2 regions of the Nocardia sp. NPDC057663 genome follow, and region 1 is predicted to be linked to the other one. Evidence: riboswitches for the same ligand, from Rfam matches in the RefSeq annotation. Region 1 holds a riboswitch; the other holds the start of a gene.
The links. Region 1 has a riboswitch for S-adenosylmethionine ahead of ACFVAV_RS23230 (aminotransferase class V-fold PLP-dependent enzyme). Riboswitches for the same ligand answer to the same signal wherever they lie in the genome.
Positions count from the first base shown of each region.

Region 2: it holds a riboswitch for S-adenosylmethionine, as region 1 does, so the genes downstream of both, ACFVAV_RS04310 (rhodanese-like domain-containing protein) here and ACFVAV_RS23230 (aminotransferase class V-fold PLP-dependent enzyme) in region 1, are expected to answer to the same signal.

Region 1 covers NZ_JBHVHX010000012.1:20,562-28,057, reverse strand. The annotation lists gene ACFVAV_RS23240 (Pls/PosA family non-ribosomal peptide synthetase) at 1-3,702, opposite strand, end outside; gene ACFVAV_RS23235 (MarR family winged helix-turn-helix transcriptional regulator) at 3,859-4,293, opposite strand; SAM riboswitch class IV at 4,523-4,637, shown strand; gene ACFVAV_RS23230 (aminotransferase class V-fold PLP-dependent enzyme) at 4,686-6,002, shown strand; gene ACFVAV_RS23225 (flavin reductase family protein) at 6,046-6,513, opposite strand; gene ACFVAV_RS23220 (YbaK/EbsC family protein) at 6,676-7,152, opposite strand; gene ACFVAV_RS23215 (crotonase/enoyl-CoA hydratase family protein) at 7,260-7,496, shown strand, end outside.
Region 2 covers NZ_JBHVHX010000001.1:911,208-918,703, reverse strand. The annotation lists gene ACFVAV_RS04340 (hypothetical protein) at 1-337, opposite strand, end outside; gene ACFVAV_RS04335 (CaiB/BaiF CoA transferase family protein) at 419-1,516, opposite strand; gene ACFVAV_RS04330 (DUF456 domain-containing protein) at 1,645-2,127, shown strand; gene ACFVAV_RS04325 (amidohydrolase family protein) at 2,128-2,994, opposite strand; gene ACFVAV_RS04320 (FAD-dependent oxidoreductase) at 3,124-4,512, opposite strand; gene ACFVAV_RS04315 (hypothetical protein) at 4,572-5,162, shown strand; SAM riboswitch class IV at 5,208-5,324, shown strand; gene ACFVAV_RS04310 (rhodanese-like domain-containing protein) at 5,343-5,759, shown strand; gene ACFVAV_RS04305 (O-succinylhomoserine sulfhydrylase) at 5,770-6,978, shown strand; gene ACFVAV_RS04300 (DUF3558 domain-containing protein) at 7,221-7,496, shown strand, end outside.

The DNA of each region.
Region 1 (7,496 bases):
GTCGTGGAACAGATGGGTCTGCACCACACAGCCACGTTCCACGGTCGCGCCGTCACCGAGTGTCACGAGGTCTGCCTCCGGTAGCCAATAGGACTCGCACCATACCCCGCGGCCGATCTTGGCACCGAGTCCGCGAAGCCACAGATTCATTACGGGTGTACCCGTCGCGGCGCGGGCGAACCAGGGTGCGGCGACGGTCTCGACGAAGGCGTCGGAGACCTCGTTGCGCCACACGAACGCACTCCACAGCGGGTGCTCGACGGCGCGAATCCGCCCGACCAGCAACCACTTCGCGGCCACCGCGAGAGCCCCCGCCACCGCGCCCGCCGCCATCAGGACCAGGCCGGACAGCAGTGCCGCGACGAGGTAGTCGGAATGCTGGGCGATCAGCGCCAGGACGAACAGCACACCGAGGCCGATGGCGAAGGTCACCATCACCGGGATCAACCGGCAGGTCTCGACGACGGCGCGGGCCAGTTTCAGCCGCAGCGGCGGATCGAAAGTGCGTGAGGTGTCGCTGGATTCGGTCGCGCGGCGCAGGCGCACCGGCGGGCTGCCCAGCCAGGACGAACCCGCCTTGGCCTTGCTCGGCGCGGCCGAGAGCACCGCGACCAGGCCGTTCTTGGGCACCCGGCGCCCGACCGCGGTCATGCCGGAGTTGCCGAGGAAGGCGCGCTTGCCGACCTTCGCCTCGCCGATCCGCAGCCAGCCGCCGCCGAGTTCGTAGCTGGCGATCATGGTGTCGTCGGCCAGGAAGGCGCCGTCGGCGACCACGGTGAACTTGGGCAGCAGCAGCACGGTCGAGGCCTCGACGTTCTTGCCGATCCGGGCGCCGAGCAGGCGCAGCCACAGCGGGGTGAGCAGGCTGGCGTAGAGCGGGAACAGGAAGGTGCGCGCCGAGTCGAGCAGGCGTTCGGTCGCCCACACCTGCCAGCCGGTCCGGCTGCGCACCGGGTGGTAGCCCTCGCGCAGGCCGATACCGAGCAGGCGGACGGCGATCACGGTCGCCGCGGCGTACACACCGAGACTGAGCAGGGTCGCGACCGGCAGGATCGCGAAGCCGCGCAGCGCGGCGGCGCCGATGGTGGTCTCCTCGCGGACCCACCAGGCGATGAAGGTGCCACCGACGGCGAGACCGAGGACGGGCATGGCGGCCAGCGCCATCGACGACAGGCCGAACACCAGCAGCCAGTGCCTGGCGCGTTCCGGTGCGTGATCGGGCCAGCGGCGCGGTGCCTTGCCGGTCTTCGTCGCGGGCGAGCCCGCCCACTCCTGTTCGGCCTTGACCTTGCCCGATACCGCCGAGCCGGGGGCGATCTCGGCCTTCTTGCCGATCTTGGTGCCGGGCAGCAGGATCGAGCGGGCGCCGATCACCGCGCCGTCGCCGATGGTGATGCCGCCGATATGCACGACATCGCCGTCGACCCAGTAGCCGGACAGATCCACCTCGGGTTCGACACTGGCGCCGTCGCCGAGATCGAGCATGCCGGTGACCGGCGGCAGGGTGTGCAGGTCGACGCCCTTGCCGATCCGCGCGCCGAGCGCACGGGCGAACGGCACCATCAGCGGTGCGCCGGACAGGCTTTCGGCCCCACTGGCCTCGGACAGCCGCACGGCCGCCCACAGTCGCAGGTGGACCCCCGAGCCGCGCGGGTACGTGCCAGGCCGCAGCCCCACCAGCAGGATCCGCGCGCCCGCCACGCACAGCGTCATCCGGCCGAGCGGCGAGATGAACAGCACGAACGCCAGCACGATCCACCACCAGGACAGCCGTGGCAGCCACGGCAGCGAGCCGGACCAGCCCGCGATCGCCGACACCACCGCCAGCCAGGTGACCCACTGCAAGCCGGTGAGGGTGGTCAGCGGAATCGTGGCCAGCACCTGGGTGATCTGCGCGCGCAGCGGCGTCGGCGTGACGACGCGCTCGTCGACGGCGGCGACCGGCGCGCTGTCGTCGAGCAGGTCGACGAGCGAGCCGAGGCGCGGATGGTCGTAGAGGTCGGCCACGGTGACGTGCGGATACTGCTCGCGCAGCGCGCCGACCAGCTGGGCCGCCGCCAGTGAACCGCCGCCCAGATCGAAGAAGTCGGCGTCGAGGTCGGTGGCTTCGGCGCCGAGGATGGCGTCCCACAGCCCGGCCACCCAGGCCGCAGTGCCACCGAGGCCGCCGGATTCCGTGGACTCGTCGCTGCTCGGCAGCGGCCAGGGCAGGGCATTGCGGTCGACCTTGCCGGAGGTGCGGGTCGGCAGATCGGGGACGATCGCGAGTCGCGGTACCAGCGGGGCCGGAAGTTGTTCGGCCAGGATCTTTCTGGCCTGCTTGATGTCGAAATCGGGGCCGGCGCCGGTGAGGTAGCCGACCAGGATCTTGTTGCCCGCCTTGGTCGTCCGGATCGCGGCGGCCGCGCCGCTGACACCGGGCAGGTGCTGCAGGGCGTTGTCGATCTCGCCGAGCTCGATGCGCCTGCCACCGATCTTGATCTGGTCGTCGGCGCGGCCTAGGAAGATCAGGCCGGCGCGGTCGTTGCGGACCAGATCGCCGCTGCGGTAGGCGCGTTCCCAGCCGAGCGAGGGCAGCGGGGCGTACTTCTCGGCGTCCTTGGCCGGATCCAGGTAGCGGGCCAGGCCGACGCCGCCGATGACGAGTTCGCCGGTCTCGCCCTCGGGCACCGGGTTGCCCTGCGCGTCGACGACGGTGAGGTCCCAGCCGTCCAGCGGCAGGCCGATGCGGATCGGCATGTTCCCGTCGAGCAGCGCGGCGCAGGCGACGACGGTGGCTTCGGTGGGGCCGTAGGTGTTCCATACCTCGCGGTCGGCGCCGCCTGCCAGGCGCTCGGCCAGTTCCGGCGGGACGGCTTCGCCGCCGAAGATGAGCAGCCGCACCGAGTCCAGCGCCATGGCGGGCCAGGTCGCGGCGAGTGTCGGCACGGTGGAGACGATGCTGATCTCCCGGCGCATGAGCCACGGGCCGAGGTCGGCGCCGGTGCGGACCAGGTCGCGCGGGGCGGGGACCAGGCAGGCGCCGTGCCGCCAGGCCAGCCACATCTCCTCGCAGGAGGCGTCGAAGGCCACCGATAGACCGGCCAGTACGCGGTCGCCGGGGCCGATCGGCGCGCGCTGCAGAAACAGCCCGGCCTCGGCGTCGACGAAGGCGGCGGCATTGCGGTGGGTGACCGCGACGCCCTTGGGCGTGCCGGTGGAGCCGGAGGTGAAGATGATCCAGGCGTCGTCGGCGGGGGTCGGCAGGGTGTTCCAGTCCGAGGCCGGTGCGCGGCCCGCGGCGGCGGTGGCCGACTCGATGCCCTCGGCGGTGGCCAGCGCGCTCACCCTGGCCTCGCCGAACACCAGCCTGGCCCGTTCCTCCGGATCGTCGGCGTCGACGGGCACGTAGGCGGCGCCGCAGTAGAGGACGGCCAGGATCGTCACGTACAGCGCCGCGCTGCCCGAGGGCATCCGTACGCCGACCCGGTCGCCTGGCCGCACGCCCGCCGCGGTGAGCTCGGTCATCCTGGACTCGATCGCGGCGATCAGTTCCAGGTAGCTGAGCACGACCGTGCCGTCGTCGATGGCGGGTGCGTCGGGGTGGGCCAGGGCGGTGCTGGTCAGGATGTCCACCAGGGTGCGCGGCGGCGCGGCCAGGTCGGCGCGCAGCAGTGGGTCACGCAACCGGCTCGCCGGGTCCTCAGTGCGTGGCTCGAGCATGGCGCTCAGTCCACCTCTCATCGGTTGACCCCCATCGGTGTCGTCTGTTGTTTCACGGTCGGGTTACCGGAGGGCAAACGGGATGGTCACCAGGTGCCAACGGTACTCGGAGAAGGTGTGGCGCAACGGCAGCGCGCGGCGTGCCGTCGGCGCCGATCACGACGGCGATTCCGGGATTTCGCCGAGCGCGGTGAGCACCAGCCGGTGCAGCGCGCGCTGTTCGTCGGCGTCGAGCCGCTCGAGCACCCGCGCGGTGGCGTCGGCGATCAGGCGGTCGGTGCGTTTGCACTGCTTGCGCCCGGCATCGGTGATCCGCAGCCGGTACTTGCGGCGATCCTTGCCGTCGCGGGTGCGTTCGACCAGGCCTGCGCGTTCGAGCGCGTCGACCAGCCGGACGACTTCGCTGCGGTCGATACCGAGCGCATCGCCGACCTTCTTCTGTGTCAGGTCGGCGTTCTCCTCGATGAAGGTGAGCACCCAGTGATCGCGCAGCGGCACGTCGATCTCGGCGTGCAGTGCCTTGGTGAGCCGTCCGAGCGCGTACACCGGGTAGCGCGGCAGGCCGCGGACGGAGTTCGTGTTCGTGGACATGGCAGCCACTCTAACAAATGGTGGGGGAACTCAATCATTTGGGGTCTCCACCATGGAGTGGGCAGATGATCGGCCGTCGGTTGCGCGGGAGGCAACTCACCGGCAACTGCGGGGCGGCACGGAGATGGCAGATGGTGTTGCGGGCGTGGGGATTACCTGTCGCGTGGTGATCCCGTTCGGTTCGGGGGTTCTTGACAGCTCGCGTGATCGTCTGTCACTCTCGTCCACAGGTCACGAGTACCAGCGACAAGCCCCGGCTAGCTGGTCGGCAACCCTCCTCCGCGGTGGGGTGCTCCGGGTGACGACCAGGCCGCCGTCCGCAGTGGGCGCGGCAAGCGCGGACTCGCAGCACCCTTTTCGGGAACGAGTCCCTGAGCCGACGGGATTTCGTCATGACCGCAGTTATCGACCCCACCTGTGCCCTCGCCGCCGTGTCCGGCGCCGACCTGCAGGTTCCGCTCGTGCAGGGCGGGACCAGCACCTACGCCAACTTCGACTACGCGGCGAGCGCGCCCGCGTTGCGGCAGGTCACCGACCGGATCTCGCGGCTGCTGCCGTACTACGCCAGCGTGCACCGCGGCGCCGGCTACGCCTCGCGGATCTCCACCGAGTGCTACGAGGCCTCGCGCGGCGCGGTCGCCCGGTTCCTCGACGCGTGCGACGACCAGGTCGTCGTGTTCACCCGCAACACCACCGACTCGCTGAACCTGCTGGCAGGCTGCGTGCCCGGCGAGACCGTCGTGCTCGATATCGAGCATCACGCGAACTTCCTGCCGTGGACCGCGCACGGCCGTCGCGTCGTGCAGGCCGCCGACACCGTCGAGGAGACGATCCGGCGGGTCGTCGCCGAACTGTGCAGCAAGCCGGCCGCGTTGCTCGCGGTGACCGGGGCGTCCAATGTCACCGGTGAGGTGCTGCCGCTGGAGCGGCTGGCGACCATCGCCCACCTGTGTGGCGCGCGCATCCTCGTGGACGCCGCGCAGCTGGCCCCGCATCGCCGGATCTCCCTGCGCGAGACCGGAATCGACTATCTCGCCTTCTCCGGGCACAAGCTGTACGCGCCGTTCGGCGCCGGTGTGCTGGTCGGCAAGCGGGACTGGCTCGACGCGGGCGAACCGTACCTGGCCGGTGGTGGTGCGGTGCGCAATGTCGATGTGGGGCAGGTCGAGTGGGCCGCGGCGCCGCAGCGGCACGAGGCGGGCTCGCCGAATGTGCTGGGCGCGGCCGCCATCGCCGCCGCCTGTGACGCGCTGGCCGCCATCGACCCCGCCGAACTCGTTGCCCACGAACGCTTCCTGGCCGACCGTCTGCGCGACGGTTTGTGCGCGATCCCCGGCGTCGACCTGGTCCGCATCTGGTCCGACAGTCCCGACTGTGTCGGCATCGTCGCCTTCACCGTCGCCGGCTACGCCCCCGGCCAGGTGGCCGCCTACCTCTCCGCCGAACACGCCATCGGCATCCGCGACGGCCGCTTCTGCGCCCACCCCCTCCTCGCCCGCCTCGGCCTCGACGCCGCCCTCCGCGCCAGCATCGGCCTCGGCACCACCGCCGCCGACGTCGACCGCCTGATCACCGCCGTCGCCACCCTCGTCACCGCCGGCCCCACCTGGAACTACGCCACCACCGAAGGCCTCTGGAACCCCACCCCCGAAACCCGCCCCCTCACCGCCGATTCCCCAGCAGGCGCCGCCCCCTGCCTGATCGGCTGAATCCCTCCCGAGTCGAGTATTGCGGCCCCGCCGTCCCGCCCGATCAGGTGTCGAGGGCGGTGGGGCGGTGGTATTTGCCGTTGTAGTACAGGAGGGGGGCGGCGGTAGGGGTTTCGTTGGTCTCGTCGTGGACTCGGGTTACCAGGCCGACGGCGAGGGTGTGGTCGCCGATGTCGATGAGTTGGTGGAGGGTGGTGCGGAGCCAGATGGGGGTGCCGTGCAGGACTGGTTCGCCGGTGTCGAGGGTGGTCCACAGGGAGCGGTCGGTGAAGCGGTCGGCGGCGGTGCGGGAGAAGCGGTGGGCGAGGTGGTGCTGGTGCTCGCCGAGGAAGTGGATGACCACCGAGTCGGCGGCGCGCAGGGCGTCGATGCTCGACGAGGTGTGGGCGATGTTGAACGACACCAGGGGCGGTTCCAGGGAGAGGGAGGCGAACGACGTCGCGGTGAAGCCGACCGGGCCGTGCTCGGCGCCGATCGTCACCACGGTGACCCCTGCCGGGTAGTGCCGCATCGATGCCCGGTACTGCTCGGCGGTGATCCCGCTCAGATCGTCGGGGACCACCAGTTCGGCCGGAGTACGTCGCACTTCACTCACCGCCCCAAACTACGCCCGCACCGGAGCCCCGCCCAGGGTCCGGTCGGCCCGCTCGACGCACATCACGCCCGGTGGACCTCAGTCGACCTCGATCGGCAGGCCTGCGGTGATGCGGACCAGTTCGCGGAAGTTGGTGCGGAACACCGTGTTCGGGTGGCCGCCCGCGGCCCAGACCTCGGGGTGCGCGGCGAGGGCGGTGTCGACCCAGGTGGGGAGGTTGGTCGGGTGGCCGACGGGCGCGGTGCCGTCGATCGGCTGACCGGTGATCCGCTCGACCAGGGCGGTGGGGGCCGGGATCAGGGTGCCTTCCAGGCGTTTGCCGGTGCGGGTCAGGTCGACCTGGTGATGGCCCGCGACCAGGATCAGGACGGGGTCGTTGTCGAGGAGGAAGACCTGGGAGGTGGTGATCGCGGTGGGGTGGGCGCCCATGGCGCGAGCGGCATCGGCCGCGGTGGGGGCGGGCGTCTCGGGGGAAACGATGACGCCGTGATGCCCGCGGGCGATGAGGGTATCGGCGACGCGGCATGCGACCGCCGGAAGAGACGACCTGCGCATGAGATCCAGAGTAGGTCGATTGCGGGAAATATGCCGGGGGAGCGCCATTTTGGGGTTGACCCCAGGGGCCGCGCACGTCCCTGGCCGCGCGCCAATAGACTCGCCACATGACTGATTGGCAGGCTTTTACCGTCGAGATCGCCGACCACGTTGCCCAGGTCACGCTGACCGGGCCGGGTAAGGGCAATGCGATGGGACCCGATTTCTGGCGCGAGCTGCCGGAGATCTTCCGCGAGCTCGACGCCGACCCGCAGGTCCGGGCGGTGGTGCTCACCGGCGCGGGCAAGCACTTCTCGTTCGGGCTCGACCTCGCGGCGATGGGCGGCATGCTCGCGCCCGTGCTG
Region 2 (7,496 bases), on a different contig from region 1:
CCGACGCGGATGCGGGTCGCACGGTCTCGTAGCCGACGCCGAGCATGAACAGCGTCGACGCCAGGACGGCGACCGTGGTGAGCGGCACCGCGATGGCGCTGCGCCTGGACGGATAGCGGAACAGCAGCACCAGCAGGAACACCAGCGCGACGGTGCTGGCCAGCGCGAGCCCGGCCGCGAGGCCGTAGAGCGCGCTGGCCGCCATGGGCGCCGGGGCGTCACTGCGGCAATGGGATTCGACGAGCTGGCCTTTGCGATTGTCCAGCATTCCTTCGGCCAAGGCGAAGAACAGCAACGCGGTGCCGAAGGTGGTGACCGCGATGAGCGCGGCGAGCACCTTCGGTGGCCGGTGGCCGGTGCGGATCCGTAGCCTGTCGTCGTCGATAGTCGATAAGACTACCGGCGACAGGCCCGCAAATCAGTCAACCCAGACCGATTCGATCGGTGTCGTCTCCGACGGCGGCGGCGTCGGCACGCCACCGGGAGTGCGGGAGAACCGCGGCGCCGGCGCGTGCTGGACGACGCCCTCGATATCGATCAGGCCGGTACGGGCCACGATGTGCGGATTCTGCTCGGCCTCGGTGAAGGTCAGCACCGGAGTGGTGCAGGCGTCGGTGCCGTCGAAGATCGCGGCCCACTCGTCGCGGGTCTTGGTCTTGAACTTGTCCGCGAACAGCTTGCGCAGCTGCTCCTGCCCGTTCGGATCGATCTGCATGGGCAGACCCTCCGGGTCGATCTCCAGCCCGGCCAGCAGCTCGGCGTAGAACTGCGGCTCGATCGCGCCGACGGCCATGTACTTGCCGTCGGAGGTCTCGTAGGTGTCGTAGAACGCCATGCCGGTGTCGAGCAGGTTGGTGCCGCGCTCGTCGGACCACAGGCCGACTCCGCGCATGCCCCAGATCATGTGCGACAGGGCGAGCGCGCCATCGACCATCGCGGCGTCGATCACCTGGCCCTTACCGGAACTCTGCCGCTCGACCAGCGCGGCGAGCACGCCGAACACCAGGAACATCGAGCCGCCACCGAAGTCGCCGACCATGTTCAGCGGCGGCACCGGCCGCTCACCCTTGCGGCCGATGGCGTTGAGCACGCCGGTCAGCGAGATGTAGTTGATGTCGTGGCCCGCGCGATCGGCGAGCGGGCCGTGCTGACCCCAGCCGGTCATCCGGCCGTAGACCAGGCGCGGGTTGCGGGCCAGCGCGTCGTCGGGGCCGAGGCCCATGCGCTCGGTGACGCCGGGACGGAAGCCCTCGAGCAGCACATCGGCCTTCTCGACCAGGTCGAGGATCTTGGCGACGTCGGCTGGGTCCTTCAGGTTCGCCTCGACGATGGTCCGGCCACGCCACTGCGGGCGCTCCATGAAGCCGGGCATCATGCCGGGACGCTGCACGCGGACCACGTCGGCGCCGAGGTCGGCCAGCAGTAGCGCGGCATGGGGGCCTGGCCCGATGCCGGCCAGCTCGATGACCTTGATCCCCGCGAGGGGTCCCTGCTTGGCGGTGGTGGACTCGCTCACACCTGACCTCTGTTCATCGTCGAACGGTATTGACACTCTGACAATAGCGTCGGGATGGCGAGCCGGGTAGGGCATGAGTGAGAATTCCGGGTGGCGCGACTCGGCGCCACAATGGGAGGAACCCGGTAGTGAGCGTGTGGGGTGAGGTCATCGTAGGCCTCGTCATTCTGGTCGGCCTAATCGGTGTGATCGTTCCGATCCTGCCTGGCGTCATCCTGATCTTCGCGGCAATCGCGGTGTGGGCCTTCATGACCGGCGGTGCCGAGGCCTGGGCGGTCCTCGCGATCGCCACGGTCGCGCTGGCCATCTCCGGTGTCGTGAAATACACCTGGCCCGGCAGGCGGATGCGCGAGGCGGGGGTGTCGAACCGGTCGCTGCTGGTCGGCGCGATCCTGGGCGTCGTCGGCTTCTTCGTCATCCCGATCGTCGGCCTGTTCATCGGCTTCGTGCTCGGCGTGTACCTGGCCGAGCTGTACCGCGTGAAGACCAACCAGCTGGCCTGGCCCGCGACGCTGCACGCGCTCAAGGGCGTCGGCCTGTCGATGCTGGTCGAGCTGCTCGGCGCGCTGGTCGCCGCCGGGGTGTGGCTCACCGGCTCGATCCTGGCCTGACTACTCGATGACCGGCAGCGGGCGGGTGTGCTCGCCCGCGCCGGGCAGTTGGTTGCGGGGGATCGGCACGGTCGGATTGTCGGTGCGCCGGATCGGCATCGTCGGCAGTGGGTCGGTCGCCGACCGCTTCACGGCGGGCAGCCGGTAGGCCTCGCGCGCGTTGTCCTCGAGCACCGCGCGCATATCGGCGCCGACGACCTGGCAGATCAGGTCCACATCGGTGTCCTCGAACGGCCTGCCCGCGCGGGTGCCGGGCAGGTCGGTGCCGAACATGAGCGCGCCGGGATTGACCGCGTGGATGCGGCGCATCGTCTCCGCGACGTCCATGTCGACCCGGCCGAAACCGGTCGCCTTCACCCTGGCGCCGCGATCCACCAGATCGAGCAGATAGGGCACGCCCTCGTCGGACATGCCGAGGTGGTCGATCGAGAGCGCGGGCAGCTTGGAGATGACCGGCTGCAGCGAGGCCAGCATCTGCCCGTCGATGTAGAGCTCGACGTGCCAGCCGGCCAGCTCGTGCGCGCGCAGCGCCTGCAGGGTCATCTCGGTGATGTCGGCGGCGGCGCGCTTGAGATTGAACCGCAGGGCACGCACGCCCGCGCGGTCCAGTTCGAGGATCTCGTCGTCGGTGGCGTCCAGATCCAGCCGGGTGACCCCGACCCACCCGTCGCCGAGTTCGGCCAGCGCGGTTTTCAGATACGACTGATCGGAGCCTTGGAATGACGCGCTGACCACGGCGCCACCACGAACATCGAAGTGCTCCATGCGCTTTCGATAGTCGGCGATGGTGAACGGGTCAGGCAGGTAGCCTTCGTTCTCGATCAGCGGGAACCGCGGATCGATGATGTGGACGTGGGCATCGAACACTTGTACAGAATGCCTCGAGTTCGGCGGAATGGAACAGTCCGGCCGTTGTGACGGTGGCCGTGGAACAGAAAAGCCGGCGGGTTCCAGAACGTGGCGTCCTGTCACCCACCGGCTTCTCGGGGTCCGATCCTAGACCTTGTTCGGCTCGGAGGCGCGCAGCATGTCCTCGCGCTCCACGACCTTCACGCGCTCACGGCCTTCGGGCTCGCCGAGAGCGCGCTCGTGCGCGTCGAGGCGGTACCAGCCTGCCCACGTGGTGAACGGGATGCCCTTGCCCTCGAGGAACGTGGTGACCGCGTCCAGCTCGGGCTGCGGCGCCGGGGCGAAGTCCTTGGCGTCGTCGAGCAGGCAGGCGATGGTCTCGTTGGCGTCGCCCTTGGTGTGGCCGATGAGGCCGACGGGGCCGCGCTTGATCCAGCCGGTCACGTAGGTGGCGGGCATGAAACGGGCGTCGCCCTCAGCGGTCTCGTCGGAGATCACGCGACCGGCCTCGTTCGGCACGGTGCCGGCCTGGTCGTCGAACGGCAGCTGGGTGATGTTCTGCGACAGGTAGCCGACGGCGCGGTAGATCGCCTGCACGTCCCACTGCTTGAACTCGCCGGTGCCCTTGACGTTGCCGGTGCCGTCGAGCTGGGTGCGCTCGGTCTTGAGACCGACGACCTTGCCGTCCTCGCCGATGACCTCGGCGGGGGACTCGAAGAAGTGCAGGAACAGCTTGTGCGGGCGGTTGCCCTGGTCGCGGATCGCCCACTGCTCGAGGGTGTTGGCGACCATGTCGACCTGCTTGGAGTTGCGGCGCGCGGCCTCGGAACCCTCGTCGTAGTCGATGTCCTCGGGATCGACGATGACCTCGATCGTCGGGGAATGATCGAGTTCACGCAGCTCGAGCGGGGTGAACTTGGCCTGGGCGGGGCCACGGCGTCCGAAGACGTGGACCTCGACGGCCTTGTTCTCCTTGAGCCCCTTGTAGACGTTCGGCGGGATCTCGGTCGGCAGCAGCTCGTCACCGGTCTTGGCCAGCACGCGCGCGACGTCGAGGGCGACGTTGCCGACACCGAGGACGGCGACCTTCTCCGCGTCCAGCGGCCACGAGCGCGGCACGTCGGGGTGCCCGTCGTACCAGGACACGAAGTCCGCGGCACCGTAGGAGCCGTCGAGGTCGATGCCGGGGATCGGCAGGGCGCGGTCGGCGTTGGCGCCGGTGGAGAAGATCACCGCGTCGTAGAACTGACGCAGGTCGTCCAGGGTGATGTCGGTGCCGTAGTCGATGTTGCCGAGCAGCCGCACCTGGTCCTTGTCGAGGACCTTGTGCAGGGCGGTGATGATGCCCTTGATGCGCGGGTGATCGGGCGCGACGCCGTAGCGGATCAGACCGAAGGGCGCAGGCATGCGCTCGTAGAGGTCGATGCTCACGTCGGCATCGGACTTCATCAAGGCGTCGGCGGCGTAGATACCGGCCGGTCCTGCGCCCACGATCGCAATGCGGAGCGGGCGGGTCGCTGCACTCTGTTCGGTCATTTTCTACGCGCACCCTTTGGTCGAGAACTGTTGACGGCGTCAATTTAGCTTAGGCTAAGTTGGCGATCCGGCTGCTGGCAGCTGCCTTCGACGTCGGCAGCAGGCCATATTCGGAGGCAATTCTATCTGCGGCGTTGTGGCCACCCGGCGCGCGGTGTGGTTGCCCGCGCCGGGTCTGTCAGGATTACAGCATGAACGAGGAACAATCAGGCTCGGAAGACCAGCCCATCGTGGTGGATCAGACCGACAACCGTTCCGTCGTCCCGTTCGTAGCGGCCGCGGTGATCGCGGTCGTCGTGCTCATCGGCATCGTGCTCGGCGGGCTGCTCTCCCCCGCTGAGAAAAATGTCACAGAGGCCGATCGGCTCACGGCCGCCGTCTCCAACTATATCGACGCCCGCTCGCGCAGTGAGCTGCGTCCACCGCCTGGGGTCGCGTGCCCCGGCTTCGACGAGGAGAAATCCGGACTGTCCGAACGGCTCGGCGGCCCGAAATCGGCCGTGACGATCGACAAGAAGGGTTTCGACAAGGCGACCGTCAACGGCGATCGGGCCAAGATCGACGCCACCGTGCAGATCGGCGACACGACGTCCACCAGCACCTGGAACCTGACCCGGGTCGACGGCGCCTGGCTGGTCTGCACGCCGTGAACCGTTTGACATCGTGACCTGTGCCGGGGCAATCTCGGATCGCAAGGTCATGAGTACCAGCGCCAAGCCCCGGCTCGCTGGTCGGCAACCCTCCTCCGCGGTGGGGTGCTCCGGGTGACGACCTGGCCGTGCGCCGGACAACCGCCACGGCAAGAGCGGATTCACGCAGGAGGTTTCGACATGACTTACGCCGGCGACATCACCCCTGAGAAGGCGTGGGAGATTCTGACCGAGCACCCCGACGCGGTGCTGGTCGACGTGCGCACCGAAGGTGAGTGGGCACAGATCGGCATCCCCGACACCAGCTCGATCGAGCGCCCGGCCCACTTCATCGAGTGGGTCGACGGCACCGGCACCCGCAACCCGAAGTTCGCCGCCGAGCTCGAGCAGGCGCTGGCCGAGCGCCCGGCCGACGCGCCCGTGGTGTTCCTGTGTCGCTCCGGTCAGCGCTCCATCGGCGCCGCGACCGTGGCGACCGCGGCGGGCATCGCCCCGTCCTACAACGTGCTCGACGGTTTCGAAGGTGGCCCCGACGCGTTCGGGCAGCGCGGCAACACCGGTTGGCGCGCGGTCGGCCTGCCGTGGCGTCAGGCATAAGGAGAAACGCATGATCACCGGTGGTTCGTTCGACAAGCCACTGCCCGAGGGCGTCGGCCCCGCCACCCTCGGCGTCCGCGGCGGCCTGCGCCGCTCCGGCTTCGAGGAGACCTCCGAGGCGCTGTACCTGACCTCGGGTTTCGTCTATGAGAGCGCCGAAGCCGCCGAAGCGTCGTTCACCGGCGAGGTCGAGCACTTCGTCTACTCCCGCTACGGCAACCCGACGGTGGCCATGTTCGAGGAGCGCATCCGCCTGCTCGACGGCGCCGAGGCCGCGTTCGCGACCGCGTCGGGCATGTCCGCGGTGTTCACCGCGCTCGGCGCGCTGCTGAAGGCCGGCGATCGCCTCGTCGCGGCCCGCAGCCTGTTCGGCTCCTGCTTCGTGGTGTGCAACGAGATCCTCCCGCGCTGGGGCATCGAAACCGTCTTCGTCGACGGTGACGACCTCGAGCAGTGGGAGCAGGCGCTCTCGGTGCCCACCCAGGCCGTGTTCTTCGAGACCCCGGCCAACCCGATGCAGACCCTCGTCGACGTCCGCAAGGTCACCGAGCTCGCCCACGCCGCGGGCGCGAAGGTGGTGCTGGACAACGTTTTCGCCACCCCGCTGCTGCAGCGCGGCTTCGAACTCGGCGCCGACGTGGTCGTCTACTCCGGCACCAAGCACATCGACGGCCAGGGCCGCGTCCTCGGCGGCGCCATCCTCGGCGCCCAGGACTACATCGACGGCCCCGTCAAGAACCTGATGCGCCACACCGGCCCCGCCCTGAGCCCGTTCAACGCCTGGACCCTGCTCAAGGGCCTGGAGACCATGCCGCTGCGCGTGCGCCAGTCCACCGAATCGGCACTGAAGGTCGCCCAGTTCCTGGAGACCAGCAAGTCGGTCAACTGGGTGAAATACCCCTTCCTGGAATCACATCCACAGCACGCCCTCGCCACCTCGCAGATGTCCGGCGGCGGCACCGTCGTCACCTTCGAACTCGCCGGCGACGACGGCAAGAAGCGCGCCTTCGAGGTCCTCAACCGCCTCCGCATCATCGACATCTCCAACAACCTCGGCGACGCGAAGACATTGATCACCCACCCCGCCACGACCACCCACCGAGCGATGGGCCCTGAGGGCCGCGCGTCGATCGGGTTGAGCGACGGTGTGGTCCGCATCTCGGTCGGACTCGAGGACATCGAGGACCTCCTCGGCGACCTCGATCACGCCCTGAGCTAGGTCCAGCGGAATGCCCAGGGTCAGCCTGTCGAAACGAACGTCGTCGGCTGGTCCGTCCTTGGGCAGTCGAATCCTTCGATGGATTGGCAGACTCTTCGAATGGCTACTGGCCCTGTTGTTTTGACAGTTGCCGAGCTGTCATCGACTGGTGCGGCCGTGACTGGCTGATAGGCTGCCAGCGACATCCTCGGGGAGGGAATGACATGATTCGCTTGGCCAGATCTGTCTGCGTCGCACTCGGAGTGGCGGGCATCGCGGCCGCGATCGTCGGCTGTGATGCGTCGGGGGAGGGCGGTTCGACTCCGACTTCGACGTTGTCCGTCAACGGACGTGAGCTCGCCAAAAGCGTGCCCACCGGGTTCGATCCGTGCACGGATGTTCCCGAACAGGTACTGACCGAGGAACGGCTCTATAAGAAGGAGCCGACAATCACCGAGGCGCCAGGCGGGGTTGTCTGGAAGGGCTGTGGCTGGGTCTACCGGGGCGGTGGCGGCTACACCCTGAGTGTTCGGATGACC